3 regions of the Nocardia sp. NPDC004711 genome follow, and region 3 is predicted to be linked to each of the others. Evidence: riboswitches for the same ligand, from Rfam matches in the RefSeq annotation. Region 3 holds a riboswitch; each other region holds the start of a gene.

What was found. A riboswitch is a leader RNA that binds a small molecule or an ion and turns the genes downstream of it on or off. The one in region 3 is predicted to bind magnesium.
Region 1: linked by a shared signal. The riboswitch ahead of ACWEKS_RS14215 (hypothetical protein) and the one ahead of ACWEKS_RS22255 (NRAMP family divalent metal transporter) in region 3 are both predicted to bind magnesium.
Region 2: linked by a shared signal. The riboswitch ahead of ACWEKS_RS16350 (MgtC/SapB family protein) and the one ahead of ACWEKS_RS22255 (NRAMP family divalent metal transporter) in region 3 are both predicted to bind magnesium.

The regions. Positions count from the first base shown of each region.
Region 1 is NZ_JBSGCB010000012.1:105,240-112,407, forward strand. It holds gene ACWEKS_RS14200 (DUF2786 domain-containing protein) at 118-1,452, shown strand; gene ACWEKS_RS14205 (ABC transporter ATP-binding protein) at 1,526-2,812, opposite strand; gene ACWEKS_RS14210 (ABC transporter permease) at 2,839-4,596, opposite strand; gene ACWEKS_RS14215 (hypothetical protein) at 4,633-5,418, opposite strand; M-box (ykoK) riboswitch at 5,774-5,958, opposite strand; gene ACWEKS_RS14220 (MFS transporter) at 6,038-7,168, opposite strand, start outside.
Region 2 is NZ_JBSGCB010000014.1:110,444-117,611, forward strand. It holds gene ACWEKS_RS16335 (TetR/AcrR family transcriptional regulator) at 1-316, shown strand, start outside; gene ACWEKS_RS16340 (ArsR/SmtB family transcription factor) at 313-654, opposite strand; gene ACWEKS_RS16345 (MFS transporter) at 742-1,962, shown strand; M-box (ykoK) riboswitch at 2,035-2,210, shown strand; gene ACWEKS_RS16350 (MgtC/SapB family protein) at 2,412-3,125, shown strand; gene ACWEKS_RS16355 (AAA-associated domain-containing protein) at 3,187-3,810, shown strand; gene ACWEKS_RS16360 (glucose 1-dehydrogenase) at 3,812-4,576, opposite strand; gene ACWEKS_RS16365 (nitroreductase family deazaflavin-dependent oxidoreductase) at 4,700-5,140, opposite strand; gene ACWEKS_RS16370 (helix-turn-helix transcriptional regulator) at 5,283-6,122, opposite strand; gene mraY (phospho-N-acetylmuramoyl-pentapeptide-transferase) at 6,205-7,168, shown strand, end outside.
Region 3 is NZ_JBSGCB010000021.1:45,735-52,902, forward strand. It holds gene ACWEKS_RS22255 (NRAMP family divalent metal transporter) at 1-1,489, opposite strand, end outside; M-box (ykoK) riboswitch at 1,831-2,009, opposite strand; gene ACWEKS_RS22260 (DUF6636 domain-containing protein) at 2,196-2,621, shown strand; gene ACWEKS_RS22265 (molybdopterin-dependent oxidoreductase) at 2,628-5,414, opposite strand; gene ACWEKS_RS22270 (FAD binding domain-containing protein) at 5,411-6,199, opposite strand; gene ACWEKS_RS22275 (helix-turn-helix domain-containing protein) at 6,368-7,168, shown strand, end outside.

The DNA.
Region 1 (7,168 bases), on a different contig from region 3:
TGTTTCCATTCTGAAGTTTTTGGCCGTGTCCGGCCCGCATCGCGGGAACGGTACAGCGGTGAAATACGGTCGGGGTCGTGACAGGTCGTGGCAGTTCGAGGGTCGGTGGAGTCGATCATGGGTAAGCCGAATCGGAAGCATCGGGCAGCCAAGCAGCGGGCGCGATACGGCGGAGCCGACGTTCCGGGCATGCCCGGTGGGGCCGAGGGGCGGCCGCCGACCGCTGCGGAGATCGGCAATGCGATCCTGGCGGCCGCCATGGAATCGGCCCAGCGTGGGGCGCGGGCAGGATCAGTACAGCATGATCCGGTTGTCGTGTTCGCCGGCCGGCTCGCCGCTGACGACCCGCTCCTTCACGAGGTGGAGCGGGGTGTGCACCTGGCGGAGCAGCACCTCATGGCGCGAGCCTTCCGGAATGGCTGGTTGCCGGCGGACATTCAGCAGGCGGCGCGACGGCGGGTCGACGACTTCGCCGTCGGCTTTCTGATCGACACCATGGCGGACTCTGTGCGGCCCTTCGCGCCTGCGACCGTCGACGAAACCTGGCTTGCTCAGCTCGGTGAATTGGCGGCGGACGTCTGGTGGTCGGATTCTTCGCCGCATTTCGGCCAGTGGGCGGCGAAGCACATGCTGACCACCGCCGAAGCGCTCATCACCGTCATCGAGGCCCTCGGACTGCTGATCCTGCTGCCGAAACTGGAACTCATCAGGCCCCTGCCCGGTACCGCACGCCCGATGGCCGCGGTCCCCCATCATGTCGACGAGAAGGTGCTCGGCCGCGTTCGCGGGCTGCTCGCCAAGGCGGAGTCCACGCCCTTCCCCGAAGAGGCCGAGGCCCTGTCGGCCAAGGCCCAGGAGCTGATGACCAAGTACGCGCTCGATCGGGTGCTCGTCGACGCCGACACCGCCGTCCCGGATCTGCCAGGGGCACGGCGAATGTGGCTGGATACACCGTACACCGACGCGAAGGCCCTTTTGATCGACGTCGTCGCCAAGGCCAATCGATGCCGCGCCGTCTTTTCCTCGGCATGGGATTTCATGACCATCGTCGGCGACGACGCGGACCTCGACGCGGTGGAGTTGTTGTCCACCTCGCTGCTCGTACAGGCCACCAGGGCGATGATCGCGAACGGCGACAAAGCCTCCCGAAGCGACAAAGCCTCCCGAAGCGACGAGGCGCGCAGCCGGACGTTCCGGAAGTCGTTCCTCGTCGCCTATGCCACCCGTATCGGGGAGCGCCTGGACGCGGCCACCGCGGCCACCATCGCGGAATCGGCTGAGCCGGAACGACTGCTGCCGGTCCTGGCCTCACACCAGATCGCAGTCGACGCGGCTTTCGACACCCTGTTTCCACAAGCCCGGAACCGCGGGATCACAATCCGCAGCGCCGCAGGCTGGGACGCCGGCCGAGTAGCCGCCGACCGCGCCCGCCTCGACCCGAGACAGTCATGACGACCAGTGGCCCGGGTGCGGGCCAGGCACGAAGGCGAGCGCCGTGCCCGGCCTCGCTGCAACTGCGGACGCCTCAGACATCGTCCGGATGCCGGGTGAGTAGCCGCTCGGCGGCGTCGTACTCGTAGAGTTCGGCATAGCGTCCCCAGTCGATGGCGATCCGCAGTTGTCGCCGCGCGGCGTCCTCGGTGAAGCCCCGCCGTAGCAGGTCGAGGAAGAAGCCGTCGCGCAGCCGCTGGTTGCGCGCACTGGTCAGGGCGTGGTCGATCGCCGCGACCAGGGGCGCATGGGCTCGCGCCAGCCGCGCGAAAATGGCCTTGGCACTGTCGATATCGGCCTCGGCGAACAGGGCGCCGTCGACGGTGAGTTCGATATCCCCGTCGGCGGTGGTGGCCAGCCCCAGCATGGTGGCGGCGTCGACCACCGGCATCAGATCGTCGATCTCGAAGCGCAACCCGCCGGCCAGATCCGGCAGGTCGGCCCGCCCGCCTTGGGCGGCAACGAAATCCAGCATGCCGCCGATTCCGTCCACCCCGGCATCGGGCAGCGGCCGGGTGGTGGGTGTGGGTGTGATGCTCGGCCAGCCGCCATCGAAGGTGGCGTCGGTGAGCATCCGATAGGCCTGGTCCACCAGTGCCTGGAACCCGGCGCCGCGTGGGTCGCGCGGCCGCGGGAGCCGCACCTGGATCTCGCCCTTGATTCGCCCGGGATTGTTGTCCAGCACCAGGATTCGGTCGGCCAGCTGCACGGCCTCCTCGATGTTGTGGGTGACCATCAGCATGGTCTTGGTCGGGAAGGCGGTCTCCGCCCACAGGCGCATGAGCTCGCCGCGCAGGTTCTCGGCGGTCAAGACGTCCAGCGCCGAGAACGGTTCGTCCATGAGCAGCACCTCCGGCTGCACCACCAGGGCGCGGGCGAATCCCACTCGCTGGCGCATACCGCCGGAAAGCTCCTTGGGATAGGCGTTCTCGAAGCCGTCCAGGCCGATCATGTCGATGGCGTCGGTGACCCTCTCGCCGCGCTCCCAGGCCGAAATCCCTTGGGCGCGAAGGCCGAGTTCGACATTCTGCCGCACGGTCAGCCACGGCAGCAACGCGAAGGTCTGGAACACCATGGCGGTATCGGCATTCGGCTCGGTGATCTCGGTCTGCCGGATGCGTGCGGACCCCGCAGAGGGGAGCATCAGGCCCGCGATGATCCGCAGCAGCGTGGACTTGCCGGAGCCGGATTTGCCCAGCAGCGCGACGATTTCCCCCTCCTGCAGCTCGAGGCAGACATCCGAGAGAACCGGCAGCTGCTCGCCGGAGGGGTTGGTGAAGTTCTTGGTGACACGATCGACGGTGATGATGGGGGCCGACACGGTGTGTCCTCCTTTCGAAAAGTGTTTCAGCTCAGCGAGAATCGCTGTTCGGCGGTGCGCTGCAGGCGCCGCCACAGCAGGCGGTTGATGGTCACCGTGACCACGCTCATCACCACGGTGCCGAGCAGCACCTTGGCGAAGACGTCGTCGGTGGTGGCATTGGTGATGTACGCGCCCAGGCCGTAGGCCTCCATATGGGTGTTCCCGGCCTCCACGACCTCGCCGACCAGCGTGGCGTTCCACGCGCCGCCGAACGCGGTGATCGCGCCGACCACGTAGCCGGGGAAGATCGCGGGCAGTATCAACGACTTCCAGCGCTGCCATCCGTGCACGCCGAGATCGTCCATGGCCTCGCGCAGGTCCGTCGGGATCTGCCCGGCCGCCGCGATCACATTGAACAGCACGTACCACTGCGCACCCAGCGCCATCAGCGCGATGCCGCCGATATTCAGTGAGATGCCGGTGTAGGTGAGCGCCGCGATGACGAAGATGAACAAGAACTGGGCCGGGAAACTGGCCAGCACCTGCACCACCGGTTGAGCGAACCGGCAGATGCGCGGATTCATCCCGATCCACACGCCGACCGGCACCCACACGATGGTGGAGACCACCAGCAGCACTATCACGCGGCCGAGGCTGGCCAGCCCCAGCAGCGAGGTCGGCCCGAATTCGGCCAGGCCCACGGTTCTGTCGAAGTAGGAGGCGAGTGCCCAGGTGCCCCAGGCGAGCGCGGCGAAGAGCAGTCCGAAGAAGAGCACATCGCCGATGCGGCTGCCCGCACGCTCGTCGTAGGCGGAACGGGTGCTGCGCCCGAAGACCCGCATGAGGCGATCGACCCGCTCACCGACCGGCCGTAGCACCCGAGCCAGCCGGCCCGGCACCGTGCTGTGCCGCAGCAGGTCGAGCACCAGACTCCGTGGGGCCTGCGCACTTTCGGTGTGCTCCACCCGGAATCGCTCCGACCACGCCGTGAGCGGCCGCCAGAACACCACGTTCACCATGACGATGGTGAGCACCATGACCAGCGCACCCATAATGAGATTGCCGACCTCGGCCTCGGAGGTGGCCGCCGCGATGAAGCTACCCATGCCGGGCAGCGCCTCGTCCCGGCCGGATACCGTGATGACCTCCGAGGCCGCGAGCATGAACCACGCGCCGCCGAAGCTCATCATGCCGTTCCAGATCATCGGCACCATGGCCGTCGGCACCTCCAGCTGCCACAGCCGCTGCCAGCGGGTGAGCCGCATCATGCGGGCCGCATCATCCAGCTCCCGGGGCATATTGCGCAACGCCTGGTAGTAGGCGAAGGTCATGTTCCAGGCCTGCGCGGTGAAGATGGCGAAGATGCACGCCGCCTCCGCGCCCAGATACGAGCCGTGGAACATGCCCACGAACGCGGTGACCGTGATCGAGACCAGGGCCAGCACCGGCACCGACTGCAGCACGTCGAGCGCCGGGATGAACACCTTCTCGGCCCGCCGCGAGCGCGCCGCCCACTGGCCGACGATCAATGTGAAGAGGATCGACGCCACCAGGCCGATGAACATGCGCAGCGTGGTGCGGGCCGCGTAATAGGGCAGGTTCGCGGGATCGGTTGATACGGACTCGGTTCCCGTATCCGGCGTCCAGGGCACCGACATGTCCCGAAACAGCCGCAGCACCACCAGGATCAGCAGCACGCCCGCGCCGATGATCAGGTAGTCCACCGCCCGGAGCCGGCCGCGCGCCCGCGGCACCTCGGGAGTCATCTTGGGGCGGTCCGGAATTGCCAATTCAAGAGTCATTGCTGTTCACCTCGCTCCGAGCGGCGTCGTCGCAACTCAGTTGGTCGATTCGTCGGCGGCCGCGGGCGGTGCGGTCATGACGTTGAAGGCGTGCACGGCCGAGGCCAGCACCGCCGGTGCGCCGACGAGCAGGTTGAAAACCACGACTCCTATCCCGGCCCCGGCCACCGCGCCCTCCAGGCAGCCGGTGACGGCGCCCGGAATCGCCAACGTGCCCAACGTCAATGCGCCGACCGCGAGACCCTGGCCCGCGCCCAGCAGGACGCAGCCCAGCGGCGCTCCGATGACCGCACCCAGCAGCGTGCCCACCGCCAGGGCCACGGTGAGCTCGTTGTTGACATTCTGGAAGACGGTATTCATCCGATCCTCGAAGCTGTCGGGATCGGCAATCGGCTGTGCCGCAGGGCCTTCGGCTTGCGCCTCCGCGGCGGCGTGCAGCTCCGCGGCGATGCGTCGTTCCTCGGTGCTGACCGGTCGGGCCCGATCCGGGCGCGGAGTGAGGGTGGCGCTGTCGCCGTCGATGCGGGCGTCGATCGGGTACGTCGTGTCCTGCTTCGTGATGGTCAGCGGGATCGCCCCCACCACCACGCCCTGCGGGTCGAGGATCTGCAGCTGGTCGGTGGTGGTTCGGAGCGTGCCGAGGTCGGTGCGCAGCACCACCGATCGGTCCACGATCCGGGCGTCGCCGGACACGGCCTGAGCTGTCACAGCGTCGGCGAGCCGGGCGTCCGGTCCGGGTGCCGCGGCCGAAGCGGCGGCAGGGGCGACCAGTCCGGCGGTGGTCATCGCCGCGGTGGCGAATGCGAGCAAGCGAATTCTCATCGGGATGTTTCCCCTCGGGATACTGCTGCCCGCATCGGATTCCGGGCAGCATCGAATACCGTCGGGCACGGTGGTGCCGACGGGTCGGATACATATGCGAATCTCCGAATTCATTCGTAAAATGTGCATGCGAATAGTCCGGTGCCGCGCGGGCGGCATCGTGATATCGGAGAATTGCGTGCGTCGAGATATCGACGCGGTGTTGGTGTGGTGGCTAGCGGCCCGGACCGAGGCGGAGGGGCCGACCCGGAGATCCCGGGTCATCATCGGGTGCCATCGTGCTACCCGACCTCCTCACTGGTAGAACGCGATTCGTCAACGCACGGGGGAGGTCGCCCGGAACTCTCGGGGCGGACGCACACCCCTCTCGTCAGAGTTTTGGCACTGCACGACGTGTTCCGAACCGGAGTGTTCCGAATCGGAAAGCCACTTTGGATTACCCCTTGATCCGGAGAAATCTGTCCTAACCTTGGGCGTCTCTCGACGTCGTCAGATCAGTGGCCTGTGTTCGTGCAGGAGCCTCGCCTATCGAGGTGCAACAGGGAACCTAGTTAAAGACTCGTTAAAAGTCAAAACGGCGCCGGATTCGGCGGTCCGGTGGCTCCGACGATCACCATTCTCATTCTTCGACTGTGGCCGACGCCGCTGATAGGGCACCGGCACGCCGCGTCAGCTGCCGCCCGCCGATCATGACCGCGGCGATGGCGGTCACGCCGAGCAACGCGCCCGTGACGAGGACGCCGGTCACCGATGTGCAGCTGACGATCACGCCGCCGGTGAGCGCACCGAGGGCGACGGCCAGGTTGTACATGGCGGTATTCAGGGCGGTCGCGGCCTCGGGATGGTCGGGGGCGGCCTGCAGGATCCAGGTCTGCACGCCGACCGGAATCGCGCCGAATGCCGTGCCCCACACCAGCAGTGCCACGATGCCGCTGACCGGTGTGGTCGCGATGAGCGGGAAGAGTGCGAGTGTCACTGCCAGCAGGGCGGCGGCGGCGACCAGGGCGCGCCGCGGGTCGCGGCCGGCGGCGGCGCCGCCCGCGAAGGTTCCGGCCACGCCCGCCAAGCCGAAGGCCAGCTGTGCGGGCCCGATTGCCCCGGCGCCCAGACCGGAGATGTCCTGCAGCATGGGCCGGACGAAAGTGAATGCCGCCCAATGCCCGCCCACCAGAAGGAAGGTGGCGATGACGCCGGCGCGGACGGCCGGTGTGCGCAACTGCCGCGCCAGGGCGCGGGGGCGGACCACCTCGGTGGCAGGCAGGGGCGGCAGCAGCAGCCGCAGCGCGAGGGCGACCACCGCGCCGAATCCGGCCAGTGCGGCGAAGGCGACGCGCCAGCCGCTCAGATTGCCGATCAGCGTCGCGGCCGGCACGCCCAGCACGTTGGCCGCTGTCGCACCGCCGAACGCGAGCGATATCGCTCGTGGAATATGGTGCGCGGGAACCAGTCTGACCGCGCACGAGGCGGCCAGGGCCCAGAAGCCGCCGATGGCGATGCCGGCGACGGCACGTGCGGCGAGCAGGATCGCGAAGTCCGGTGCCAGCGCCGAGACCACTGTCGCGGCCAGCATCAGCCCGATCAGCCCGATCAGGACCGTACGCCGGTCCGATCTTCCGATCGTGACGGGCAGGGTGGTCGCGGCCGCGGCGGCCATGAGTCCAGGCAGCGTGATCGTCAATGCGACCGCGCCGGGAGAGATGTCGAAGGTGTGACCGATGGGGGTGAGCAGGCCGACCGGCATGGCCTCTAC
Region 2 (7,168 bases), on a different contig from region 3:
ACTGCTGGCCGGGGCGACGGATCCGCTGGTGGAGCCGGTGCTCACCCGGGTCACCGTGCGGCGCATCGCGTATCTGGCCGAACTGTTCACCCGGCTCGGTTTCGCCGACCCGGTGGCGAAACATCGTGCGGCACTGGCGTATTCGGCGTATCTGGGCACAGGTCAGCTGTGGCGGACGATGCGCGGCACGCTACCGGCCGACCAGGAGGCCTGGGAGTCCTACGTCGACGAGATCTGGCGGGTGCTGACCACCCCGGGTCCGACCGGGCACGCACCGGCGCCGGGCAGCGCGAAGTCGCCGCGAGACTCGGGCTAGACGCTCAGGGCCGCACCACGGCCGTGGGTGAGGACCAGGTCGAGCAGCCCGGGGAAGCGGGCCTCGAGGTCCTCGGTGCGCAGGCGGTTGAGGCGGCGGGTGCCCTCGTCGCGCTGGCGGATGACGCCGGCTTCGCGCAGGGTTCTGAAGTGCCCGCTCTGGGTGGATTTGCTGATCGGCAGGTCGAAGGTGGTGCAGGCCAGTTCGCCGTTCTCGGCGGCGGCCAGGCGGGTGACGATGGTGAGCCGGACGGGGTCGGCGAGGGAGGCCAGCACGCTGGTGAACCGCAGTTCGTCGCGGGCGGGGTGAACCAGTTCGGTCGCGGTTCGGCTTGCCATGGCGTCCAGGCTAGTCCACATGTTCACAAAATCCGAACATCTTGTTATGTTCGGAATTATCGAACATGCCTGTGCCGGGAGGACGCCATGACCGTCGAGCAATCCACCGCAGCCCCCGAAGACGCTGCCTCCCCGCAGGATTCACCGCCGGGGAGCGGTACGCGGTTCTGGGGCACCGCCTACACGCTGCTGATCCTGTTGACCGGCACGAATGTGGCCACACCGCTGTATCACGGCTACGCGCATCGGTTCGGGTTCTCACCGCTGGTGATGACGCTGGTGTTCGCGGTCTACATGGGGGTGCTGATTCCCGCGCTGCTGATCGCCGGCCCGGCCTCGGATGCACTGGGGCGGCGCCGGATTCTGCTGCCCGCGCTGGCGCTGGCGGCGCTGGGCACGCTGGGTTTCGCGCTGGCCGGCGCGGTGGTCTGGTTGTTCGCGGCCCGCATCCTGCAGGGGCTGGCGGTCGGGGCGGCCTCGGGTGCGCTCACCGCCGCGCTGACCGAGCTGGAACCGCACGGTGATCGCCGCCGCGCGGCCCTGGTGTCGGCGGTGGCCTCGGCCGGCGGCATGGGCCTGGGCCCGCTACTGGGAGCTGTTCTGGCGCAATATCTTCCGGCTCCCTATGTGACGCCTTTCGGGGTGGAGCTGGCGCTGCTGGTCCCGGCCGCGGTGGCGGTGGCGGCGCTGCCGGAGACCGCGACGGTCACCCGGTGGCGGCCGCGGCGGCCGAGTATCCCGGCCGGGATGGGTGCGGTCTTCGCGGCCGCGGGCACGGGCGCGTTCCTGGGTTTCGCGGTGGTCGGCGTCTTCCTCACGCTGATCCCGACCTATGCCGCGACCCTGTCGGGCAGTGCGAATCTGGTGGTCGGGGGCGCGGCGGCCGCGCTGCTGCCCGCGGCGTGGGCGGTGGCGCAGCTGGTGGGTTACGGCAAACCCGAACGGGCCCTGGACTTCACGGGGTTCCCGCTGCTGGCGGTGGGTCTGGTACTGCTGGCGATCGCGGGGGCGGTCTCCTCGCTGCCGTTGCTGTTGTTCGCGACAGTGCTGGCCGGGGCCGGTCACGGCCTGGTGTTCCTGTCGGGATTGACCGCGATCAATGCGGCCGCGCCGGCCGATCGGCACGCCGATGTGCTGTCGACCTATTTCGTGATGGCCTATTGCGGCAGCGGCGGCCCGGTCATCGGCGTCGGCCTGCTGGCGGGCGCGACCGGTTTGCTGGCTGCGGTGCAGATCTTCGCGGCGGTGGTGGCGGTGCTGTGTGTGGTGCGGCTGGTGGCGCGGGTCGCGGTCGAGGCGCGCCGCTAGCGGGTGCGCGAATGCGACGGCGCTCACGTCGGGTTGCCGATCGCGGCGGGCCGGTGTTTACTTCTGGTCGCAAGGTGCCGTCGTTAGCTGAGGCTCCTTCACGGATACAGGCCGGCGATCCCGAACGTCGAGAGACGCCCCGGATCAGGACAGGTTTCCCCGAGCTAAGGGGATGCCCCGACCGGCTCCCGCCACCCGTGGCGGGTTCACGCCGTGGAGTGCTGAAGGTCTTACGAGGGGTGGTACCCGTACCGGCGATGTCGCGCCGGTCCCACTCCCCTGGCATGCGTGCGTGTGGCGTCGAGGAGGTGGTGGTCGTGCCCGATGGACCGGATCGAGTTCCGTTAGCCAATCGTTCACTCGGTGTCACTCCCGCAATCTTCCGGCCGCTACCCGTACCCCGGTAGCGTCCGAGTCCGGAGTGCGCCGTCATCCGCTGGGAGATCGAGATGACCATGTGGGAAATGCTGCTGCGGCTCGGCACGGGTGTCGGGTTGGGCGCGGTGATCGGGTTCGAGCGTCAGTTCCGGGCCCGGATGGCCGGACTGCGCACGAATTCGCTGGTCGCCGCCGGGGCGACCTTGTTCGTGCTGCTGTCCGCGCACGGCTTCAACGGTGCCTCGGCGGATCCGACTCGTGTTGCGGCACAGATCGTTTCGGGTATCGGCTTCCTGGGCGCGGGCGTGATCCTGCGCGACGGGTTCAATATCCGCGGCCTGAACACCGCCGCGACGCTGTGGTGTGCGGCGGCGGTGGGTGCGCTCGCGGGTGCGGGCATGTATTCGACCGCGGTGGCGGGCACGGTGGCGGTGGTGGTGGTCAATACCGCGCTGCGCACGGTGGCGCGCACGGTGGATCGCCCCGGTGTCGACGAGGCCGAGGCCCAGGAGGCGTTGTACGCCTTCCACGCCGACACCGACGACGCGCACGAGGCGCATGTGCGGGCGCTGCTGGTGCAGTCGCTGACGCGCACCGATTTCCGGCTGGTGTCGATCTCGAGCCACGACACCTCCCCGGGCCGGGTGCAGGTGCGGGCGGAGTTGACCGGTGACCGCCGCGACGACCGGCAGATGGAGGCCGCGGTGAGCCGGTTGAGCCTGGAGCCGTCGGTGACCAGCGTCGGGTGGCGCACGGTGCCGCTGCGGGCGGAGGCCGAGGAGTGAACGCCGCGTTGCGGTCGTATCCGTCGCGCGGGGTGGCTTCGGCGCAATCGCCGAGATCACGGTGGAGCAGCCGCGCCCGCGCAGCCGCCGCACGCCGGGGTTCGAGACGCTGGTCGATCAGATCTACGGTCTGCTCACCGGCCGTGACACCGAAGTCGCTGCGGCCCCGGCGGATACGTTGACGCCGTTCGCGGTGGCGCTGCCCGATGCCTCGGTCGGCGGGATCGCGGGTCTGCTGGAGCTGGTGTACGGCAACGACGGCCGCGCCGACCTGCCGGTGGTGGCCGACGAGCTGAATTTCGAGGTCGACGACCTCATGCCGCTGGTCGACGCGGCGGCGCTGCTGGGTCTGCTGCTGGTGGAGTCCGGTGACGTGATGCTGACCAATGTCGGGGCGAATTTCACCAATGCCGACATCCGGTCCAGCAAGGCGATTTTCGCCGCGCAGGCCCGCCGGCGTGCCCCGCTGGTGCGCACCATCTGCTCGGCGCTGGTGGGCAGCAGCGATCAGACGGTGGGCGCCGATTTCATTCTCGATCTGCTGCGGCGCGGCTGCTCCGACGACGACGCCCGCCGCCAGCTGGAGCTGGCCATCGACTGGGGCCGCTACGCCGAGTTGTACGACTACGACACCGATTCCGGCCGCATCACCGCCGATCCCGCCGCCGATCTGCGCGCGTCCTGAGTCACACCATCGCCGACGGGATCACCGTGGTGAGGCCGCCGTCGACGAGCAGGTCCTGACCGGTGATGTAGGAGGCGTCCGCGGAGGCCAGGAACGCGACGGCGGCGGCCACCTCGTCGCTGTCGCCGACCCGCCCCAGCGCCACCCGTGACCCCGCGGTGGCCTGCGCGTCGGCGGAGGCCTCGGCCCGGTAGGCGGGGGTGTCGATGTAGCCGGGGCTGACCGAGTTCACCCGGATTCCGCGCGGCGCCAACTCCGCCGCCAGCGTCCGCGTCAGATTCTGCACCGCCGCCTTCGTCGCCGAATACAGTGCGGCGCCGGGCGCGCCCCGATACGGGGCGAAGGAGGCGTTGAGGACGATCGCACCCCCGTCGACCAGCAGCGGCAGCATGTGCTGCACGGTGAAGAACGCGGCCTTGAAGTTGATCCCCACCACCCGATCGAACTCGTCGCCGGTGACCGCCGAAACAGGTTGGAACGCACCGATTCCCGCATTCACGAACGCCACATCCAGCCGCCCGAACCGCTCGGACACCACCCGCGCCAGCGCCGCGAGATCCTCGGGCTCGGTGGCGTCTCCGGCCGCCCCGACCGCCCGCTCCCCCAGCTCGGCCACCGCGGTGTCCAGCCGGTCCTTGTCCCGCCCGGTCACGACCACCCACGCCCCCTCCGCGACGAGCCGCCGCGCGGCGGCCAGCCCCATCCCGCTGCTGCCGCCGGTGATGAGCGCGACCTTGTCCTGGAACCGGAACCCGTTGTGTGTCATGGCTTCAGCCTGCCGGGCCGCGTGATGGGTTAACAGTGCGCAGTTATCGTGGGTGTGCCACCACCACCTTGCCGGGCACGGCTCCCGCCGGCGCGGCGAGGGCGCCACCGGTGGTGACCGTTGTCAGTCCCTCAGTTCACAGATGACGACCGGGATCTCGCGGGTGGTCCGCTCCTGGTAGTTCGCGTAGCCCTGGTATGCCGAGGTGATCTGCGGCCACAGTTCGGCTCGCTCGCTGTGATCTGCGGTGTGTGCGTGCACTTTTCGCCGTCGGCCGTAGATCACCAGTTCGGCATCGGGGTGCGCCTGGAGGTTGCGGTACCAGTCGGGATTCCGGTCGTCGCCGCCCTTCGAGGCGACCAGCACGACCCGGCCGGCGTCATGGACCGGAGCGGTCAGGTAGCACGAGCGCGGCAGCCCCGACTTCCGCCCGACCGTGTGCAATTCGACCACCGGCATCCCGAACGGGTTGGCCAGCAGTTTGTTCCCGCTGACGGTGAGGACGACCCGGTGGGCGAGGTTCATCAGTTTGGCCCCGCTATCTTTCAGTGCGTACTTGTTCAACGCCTGTCCCTTGTCCCTGATGGATCGAAGCCTTCTACGACAGCCACTAGAGTCGAGTTAGCGCTGCAAACATTACCAGAAATGTGAGCAGGGTCAACATTGCTGGGTTGCGGCCCGCGAGCACGATTCGGTGCCGGCGAGCTCAGGCGGGCGAGGCCAGCCGGAGGCGGTGGAGCTGGTCGAGGCGAGCGGCGGTGTCGGTGCCGGCGCGGGGGTTGTAGAGAACCAGGTGGCGGTCGGATTGGTCGGCGAGGGTGAGGGTGGTGGCCTCGAAGTGGAGCGCACCGGCCTCGGGGTGTGCCAGCGCGTTGACCGCCTGCTGGGCCGGGCCGACATCGTGGCGCGACCACAGGCGCGCGAATTCCGGGCTGCGGGAAGCGAGTTCGGCGATGACGGAGTCGAAGCCGGGGTCGCCGGGGCAGAGTGCGGAGTCGGCACGATAGGCGGCCACGACCGCGGGGGCGGCCTCGGACCAGGTCTGCGGCATGGCCAGGTAGCGCGGGTTGGTGAAGTAGGTGACCAGGCAGTTGCTGCCGGGGCCGTCGTAGCCGAAGACGGCGCGGGCGGTGTCGTTGTAGGCCAGCACATTCCAGTAGCGGTCGCGCAGAACGGCCGGGCGGGGGTTCCAGGCGTCGAGCAGGTTGCGGGTCTCGGCACCGATGCCGGTGCCGCTGTCGGTGGCGGCGCAGGGCGGGTTGAGACCGGCCAGGACGTAGAGGTGAGCGCGTTCGGAGGCGGTGAGCTGCAGGGCGGCGGCGACGGCATCGAGGACGTCGGTGGAGACGGTGATGTCGCGGCCCTGTTCGAGCCAGGTGTACCAGGAGACGCCGACACCGGCGAGGACGGCGACTTCCTCGCGGCGCAGCCCGGGGGTGCGGCGGCGGCCCGCGGCGGGCAGCCCGACCTGATCGGGGGTGAGGCGGGAGCGCCTGTCGCGCAGGAACTCTCGCAGATGGTCGCGTCGTCGGCCCGCTGTGTCCATACTTCACGCTAACAATCACGCATGCCCGTTTCGTTCGGGTCCCGGTTAGCATGTGACCGAATTCGGGTCTCGAGGGGGGCGGATGCGGCAGATTCTGGTGGCGGCGATGGTCGCGCTGGCGGTGTCGATCACGGTGACGCCGTTGCTGATCCGAGTCTTCACCCGCCACCGGCTGGGGCAGCAGATCCGGGCGGACGGCCCGGCGAGCCATCTGGCCAAGCGCGGCACCCCGACCATGGGCGGGCTGGCGATCCTGATCGCCCTGTGGTGCGGGTACGGGGCCGCGCACCTGGTGGGGATGTACTACGAGGGGACCGGCACGACCGCGTCGGGGCTGCTGGTGCTGGGGTTGGCGACCGCGCTGGGTGCGGTGGGTTTCCTCGACGATGTCATCAAGCTGTCCCAGCAGCGCAGCCTGGGGCTGACCGCGTCGGGCAAGTATCTCGGGCAGGTCAGTGCCGCTGTGCTCTTCGGGGTGCTGGCCCTGCATTTCCGGGGCGGTTCGGGGCTGACGCCGGGCAGCCGTCAGGTGTCGATCGTGCGCGACATCTCCACGGTCTCGCTGGGGCTGACCGGGTTCCTGCTGGCGGCGATCTTGCTGGTGGTGGCGTGGTCGAACGCGGTCGACATCACCGACGGCCTGGACGGGCTGGCGGCGGGTTCGGTGGGTCTGGCACTGGGGTCGTATGTGCTGATCACGTTCTGGCAGTACACCCATTCGTGCGCGGTCAAGGCGGTACCCGGCTGCTACACGGTGCGCGATCCGCTGGATCTTGCGCTGGTGTGCGCGGCCGGGACGGCGGCGTGTGTCGGATTCCTGTGGTGGAACGCGGCTCCGGCGAAGATCTTCATGGGTGACACGGGGGCGCTGGCGCTGGGCGGGCTGCTGGCGGGGCTGTCGATCACCACCCGCACCGAGTTGCTGATGGTGGCGGTGGGCGCGTTGTTCGTGGCGGAGATCCTGTCGGTGCTGTTGCAGATCGTCATGTTCCGCACCACCCGCACGCGGCTGTTCAAGATGGCGCCGTTCCATCACCATTTCGAGC
Region 3 (7,168 bases):
CGATGAGCATGCCCGCCCCGCCCAGGACGCCGACCAGCGCGCCCGCGCCGAAGCCGATTTCGAGGGTCGTGGTGGTCAGGTCCGGGAAGAAGGTGGCCGCGGTCAGCGCGAGCGACAGCAGCACCAGCGACCAGACGATGACCCCGGCGACAATGTTCTGCCTGACCGTGTTCACCCACGGGCCGAGCACGGCCTTGTCATTGCAGAGCAGGACCAGGAACACCGTCGCCGAGGGCAGCAGCACCCCGGCCAGCGCCTGCACCCCCTGGGTCAGCAGGCCCAGCACGTGATCGGGGCTGAACGACACCGCGGCGGCGACGCCGAGCAGCGCCGCGTATCCGAGATAGAAGGCCGGCGCCTCGGAGACCTTCCAGTGCAGCGAGTGCCGCCGGCCCAGGGTGTCGCCGAGGGCGTAGGTGGTGGCCAGGCCGACGGCATTGGCGCCGATGAGCGAGGCGTCCAGCAGCAGGATGGCGAAGAGCGCGCCGGCGGTGGTGCCCACGTGGTCGTGCAGCGCGTGGGCGACGGCCCCGGCATCGGTGAAGCTGCCGGCCGCGGCCGTGCCCGCGAGGCCGAAGGTGGTCGCCGCCATGATGGCGACCGCGCCGACCATGACCACGACGATGCCGATCCACAGGTCGATGCGCTCGTAGCGGATCCAGCGGGGAGTGATGCGCTTGTCGACGATATTGGACTGCTGGAAGAACAGCTGCCACGGCGCGACCGTGGTGCCCACGATGGACACGATCAGCAGTAGCAGCGTCGAGTTCAGCCCGCCCGGGAAGGACGGCAGGAATCCGTGCGCGACCTGGGATGCCTTGGGGTGCACCAGGAATGCCAGCGGGAACATGACGATGTTCAGCGCGATCAGTCCGAACAGGAACCGCTCCCAGCGCCGGAACGAACCGCCGGCCACCATGGCGAACAGCGCGACCGCGGCCAGCGGCACGGCGACGCCCTTGGGCAGCCCGAAGTAGTTGAGCGCCATGGAGACACCGATGAACTCGGTGACGATGGTGAGCGCGTTCACGATGAACAGGTCGCCGACGCTGAACGCGCCCCAGAACTTGCCGAAGCGGTCGAAGATCAAGCGCGCGTGGCCGACTCCGGCGACCGCGCCGAGACGGACCACCATCTCCTGGTTCACGTAGAGCACCGGGATCAGCAGCACCAGGGTCCAGACCAGCGCCATGCCGTAGTTCTGTCCGGCCTGCGCGTAGGTGGCCACGCCACCGGCATCGTTGTCGCCGACCATGACGATCAGGCCGGGCCCGATAATGGCCAGCAGCATGCGGAAACGCTGGCGGCGGGAACGGCCTTCGAGGGTGTCGTGCCGGCCGATGGAGCCGAGCGCGCCGACGATATCGCCGACGTGCGCGCTGTCCATGACGGCGCCGGTGGGATGGACGTCGGCGGCGGGCCGGCCGGCTGCGGCGGGCACGGCGACGGTGGAGGTGCGGCGGCTGGAGCCGTTCGCGAAGAAGGCCATGGCCTGTCCCTCGCTTTCGATCATCAGGTGTGCGGGCGTGCGGAATACGCCCGGCCGCCGAGCGAGTTCGGGCACGGATCGACCGGCCCGGGGCACGCGCGGGCTACCGACCGGCGGTGGAACGCCGGGCACGCCTGTGCGGGAAACGGGTCAGCCGGTGACCGGAATGCGGCAAGCCGGGGACGTCTGAAGAGTGAAATCCGTACTCGGATACGGACTATCGCCGGAACTCATTGTTCGTCCCTCACCTCCTTGCCGCCGGGACGTACGTGGACGTCACTACATCGGGTGTCGCATCGCGCACAGCAGGAGGGATCTGGGCTTCGCGCGACGGCGCGGACCCTGCACCCCTCTCGTCAGAGCTTCGGCACTGCACGACGTATCCGGGGGCTCGCGACCCGGGAAGCCACTTCGGATCACCCCTTAATCCGGGGTGATCTGTCCTAACCCTGGGCGTCTCTCGACGTCGTCGGATCAGTGGCCTGTGTTCGTACAGGAGCCTCGCCTAGCGAGGTGCTGACTGGGCAATGGTGAGCCCGGTCGTTCCGCTTGTCAAATCCGGGCCGGTCGGTTCCTCGTAATCTCTTGTGCCCCAACCGATCCGGCCATGGCAACTCCGTGGCAAACCTTCATGGCCACCCGGTCCGTTATCGCATCCGGCGGTGGCGACGATCAACCGGTAAACCTGCCGAACCGGGGAGTCGACATGCAATTTCCGATCCGTGTCCTGACCGCGGCCGCCGCCCTGATCGCCGTGTCCACGCTGGGCCCGGCGATCGCCCAGGCGGCACCGCCCGACTTCGTGCAGTTCCGCACGCCGTCGGGAAACATCGGCTGCCTCGTCTCCGCGACCACCGCGGCCTGCGAGATCTCCCAGCACGACTACGCCACCCCGCCCCGGCCGGAGAACTGCCACCTCCAGTACGGCGACCGCTTGGTCCTGGAGAGCACCGGCGTCGTCGACTTCCACTGCCACGGCGACCGTCTGGTCGAATCCACCGCGGCGGTCCTCGACTACGGGACGAACGTCACCGTCGGCGGCCTCACCTGCCTGAGCACCACCGACTACGTCGAATGCGCCGGGGCGGGCCACGGCTTCCGCCTCTCCCGCCAGGCCTACACCATCGACTGACGGGCCCTACGGCTTTCGATAGTCGGTGAGCAGGGCCAATTCGGCGCAGCTGGGCGTGGCCGCGCGGACCGGGAGGCGGGTCCGCCGATGGTGCAGGGCCTGCCAGACGCGGTCCCGGGTGAGCGGCAGGTCCGTGAAGCGGATGCCGGTGGCGTCGCGGAGGGCATTGGCCAGGGCGGGGGCCACCGGGTTGAAGGGGTTCTCGCTCATGGACTTCGCGCCCAGCGGGCCGATCTCGTCCGAGGTACGCATGAAGGTGACCTCGGTGCGGGGCACATCGGCGAAGGCGGGCAGACGGTAGCGGCGGAAGGCCACGGTGGTGACCGCGCCGTGCTCGTCGAGGCGGACATTCTCGAACAGGGTCGCGCCGAGCGCCTGGGCGACACCGCCTTCCACCTGGCCGCGGCACTGCATCGGGTTGATCACCCGGCCGGCGTCGGCGGCGTGCACGCTGCGCAGGATGCGCAGTTCGCCGGTATCGGGGTCGACCGCCACCTGGAACAGCTGCGCATTGAAGGCGACCGAGCGGGGCGTGCCGCCCCAATGACCGTCTGCGGCAAGGGATTCCCCGGACTCGGCCGACAACGTGTGCAGCGCCTGCAGGGAGATATCGCGATTGCCGCAGCGCACCGAGTCCGCGCCGAGCTCGCAGTCCTCGGCGGCAACGCCGAGATGTGTTGCGGCGGTGGCACACAACGCGGCGGCGAGCTTGTGCGCCGCGTCCAGCACCGCCTTGCCCGCCACCACGGTGCCGGTGGACCCGAACGCGCCCGTGTCGTGGCGGACCACATCGGTATCGGACTGGCGGATGGCGATGCGGTCGGGGACGGTGGCCAACTCCTGCGCCGCGATCTGCCGGTGCACGGTCGTGGTGCCGTTGCCGAATTCCGCGGTGCCCACCGCCAGGTCGTAGCAACCATTGGGCAGCAATGTGATCCGGGCATCGGCGTAGTGGCCGCCGGGTGGTCCGGTGGCGATCATGGACAGGGCGGTGCCGCTGCCGGTCAGCCAGCCCGGCGGGGCCGGTGGGAACGGTTCGGCCAGGGCCCGGCGGATGATGCCGAAGCACTGGTCCAGGCCGTAGCTGGCGATGTGCAGATCCTCCTCGTGGCCGCCGGGGGTCACCATGGGCTCGCCGGGGCCGATCATATTGCGCTCGCGGAACACCAGCGGGTCGAGGTCGACCCGGCGGGCCAGCTCGTCCATCACCGACTCCATGGCGAACACCACCTGCCCGAGCCCGTAGCCCCGGAAGGCCCCGGCCGGAACGGTATTGGTGTAGACCGAATATCCGTCGACCTTCTTGTTCGGGCAGCGGTACACCGCCATCGACTCACCGACGGCATGGAACAGCACTGCCGGACCGTGGTTTCCGTACGCGCCGGTATTGGAGACCACCCGCGCCTGCAGGGCCGACAACCGGCCGTCCGCGCGGGCGCCCGCCTTGATGTGCACCGTGAACGGATGCCGGGTGGTCGCACCGTAGAACTGTTCCGCGCGTGTGTATTCCAGCTTCACCGGCCGCCGCAACCGCAGGGCCGCCAGCACCACGATGTCCTCGACCAGCATCTCCTGCTTGCCGCCGAAACCGCCGCCGACCCGGCCCGCCACCACCCGGACCCGGTCGAGCGGCAGATCGTAGAGCGCGCACAGGGCGCGGCGGGTCAGGAACGGGGTCTGGGTGCTGGAGCGGACGGTGAGGCGGCCGTCGTCGTCGAACCACGCCACCGCACCGTGCGTCTCCAGGCTGGCGTGCTGGACGCGCTGGGTCCGGAAGGTCTGTTCGTATACCACCGCCGCTTCGGCGAAACCGGCTGCGACATCACCGATCTCGCCGTGCACCTCGCCGACCACATTGCTCTCGGGCCGGGCGATACGGGCCGTCGCGGCGTCCTTGTCGTGCACGATCGGCGCACCCGGGCGCATGGCTGCCTCGGGATCGAGCACCGACGGCAGCACCCGATAGTCGACGCGGATGCGACGGCAGCCCTCCTCCGCGGCGGCCTCGCTGTCGGCGACGACCGCCGCCACCCGCTGGCCGACATAGCGGACCACATCGTCGAGCACCCGGGTGTCGTCCGGATCCTCCTCGGGATGCTCGTGGCGGGCGCTCGAATAGTGGCGGTCGGGCGCGTCGCGATGCGTGAGGACCGCCGCGACGCCCGGCACCGAAAGCGCCTCGGACACATCGATATCCATGATCCGGGCATGCGCGTGCGGCGACCGCAGCAGCTTCATGTGCAGCAGCCCGGGCACCTCGATGTCGAAGGTGTAGCGCGCGGTCCCGGTGACCACCTGCGGGCCCGCAGGCGCGCCGAGATTGCTGCCCACGGCCGCGCCCGCCGCCGCATCCTCGATGTGGCGGACACCGCGCACGGCGTCCTCGATCGCGCGGTATCCGGTGCAGCGGCACAGGTTGCCCTTGAGCGCGCGCGGCAGATCGGCGCGCTGCTCGTCGTCGAGGGCGGCGGTCGTCATGAGGAAGCCCGCTGTGCAGAAACCACATTGGAAGCCCTGGGCAGCCAGAAAGCGCTGCTGCACCGGATGCAGCTCGCCGTCACGGGCCAGTCCCTCGACCGTGGTGACCGCCCGGCCCTCGGCGCGGAACGCCGGGAAGAGGCAGCTGTGCACCGGCGCGCCGTCGACGTGCACCGTGCACGCGCCGCAGTCGCCCGCGTCGCAGCCCTTCTTCACCCCGAACCAGCCCTGCTCGCGCAGATAGGTGCGCAGGCATTGACCCGGGCGCGGCTGCGCGTCGAAAGTCTCGCCGTTGACCTGGATTTCGAAACTCATGCCAGTTCCTCGCGAATTTCCTCCGCCAGGCGGAAAGTCATGTGCCTGCGCCACTCCGGCAGCCCGTGAATGTCGTCGAACCAGGCGTCGCCGGGCACGGTGCGCTCGATGGCCGCGGCCAGCCCGTTGCGGGTGGGCGGCTGCGGGAAGTAGACCCGGAACGGGCGCGTGGTCGACGCCGTGATGGTCAGGCGCAGCGCGCCCTGGCTGTCGGCGGTACCGATGATCAGAGCGGCGGACCGTCCGAGACCGTAGAGCGAGGCCTGCCGGAAGGCCGTGCGGCGGGCCAGCGCCGCGGCGGGCAGGGTCACCGAACGCAGTAGCTCGCCCGGCCGCAGCGCATTGGCTCCGGCGCCGGTCACGAAGTCCGCGACCGGCAGTCGCCGCTCGGCGCCGGTGCGCGAGCGCAGCAGGCACACGCCGTCCAGGGCCGCGGTGAGGGAGATGAGCGGACCGGCCGGGAGCGAATTGCACAGGTTCCCGCCGACGGTTGCCATGTTCCAGATCTTGAACGAGGCGAGGAAGGCATGGCAGCACTCGCGGAACAGGGGACGGTCGGTGCCCCGGAAGAGCTGGGCGACCGTGCAGGTCGCGGCGATCTCCAGCCCGCCGTCCGGCAGGCGGCGCAGGGGAGTCCAGCCGGTCCGGCTCAGGTCGACCAGGCGGCGCAGCTGCGGCTGCGGCTCCGAGAACAGGTAGGTGCCACCGCCGAGCCAGGCATCCCCCACCTGCCAATTCCGGTGGTGGCGGGCATCGCACACCTCGAGCACCGTGTTCAAGTCCATGCCGTCCGATTCAAATCCGCGGGCCGGGACCTGCCATCGGCCGCGGCATACGGAAAATCCGGTAGCGTCGCTCGAGTTCTCGGTTGATCGACCAGGACCGTGCGGATTGCGAACGCCTCTACGATGCGAGATCGGCAGTCGGGGGCGGACATGCGTTAGGAGCAGCTCATGCGGGTGGATGACCTGCTTCGGTTGGAAGCGCTGGGTCTGCAGCTGGTGTGCGGCGAGCCCGCGCCGCTGCGGCGGGAGGTCAGCGGCGTCACCGCCACCGATCTGCAGGACCCGACCTCCTACCTGGAATCGGGTGAGGTCGTGCTCAGCGGGCTGGTGTGGTGGACCGCGCGCGGCGGCCGCGGCAAGGCCGACCGGTTCGTGGCGGCCCTGCGGGCGGCCGGGGCGGCCGCACTGGTCGCCGGGACCGCGCGGCACGGCGGCGTGCCCGGCGATATCGTGGCGGCCTGCCGGGAGCAGGGCCTACCGCTGCTGGCCGTGCCCGCCGACATCACCTTCCGGACCATCACCGACGCCATCTATCTGCGCCGCTGGAGCGATCTCAGTGCGTCCGAACAGCATTCGCTGTCCGACCGGGCCGAGCTGGACCGGCTCGTTCGCGAGGGGGCCGCGCCCGCGGCACTGCTGGACGCGATCGCCGTACAGCTCGGTGGGCTGCCCTGCGCACTGGTCACCGCGACCGGGCGGGTACTGGCCGCATCGGACGGGGCCCGGGTGGCGACCGCCGCGACCGTGCGGCGCGAACTGCGCGGGGCGCCGGAGTTGAATCATCCTGTCGGGGAATCGGATTCCGCCTACGACCGGTGGTATCTGCACCTACCGGCCGGATCGCACGCCCCGCCGCGACTGGTGCACGAGATCGCCGATGTGCTGGGCCGGTACCGCGAACGGGCGCTGGCGGAGCGGGACGAACGCGACCGTGCCGCAACGGAGTTCGTGCTCCGGATGAGCGCGCCG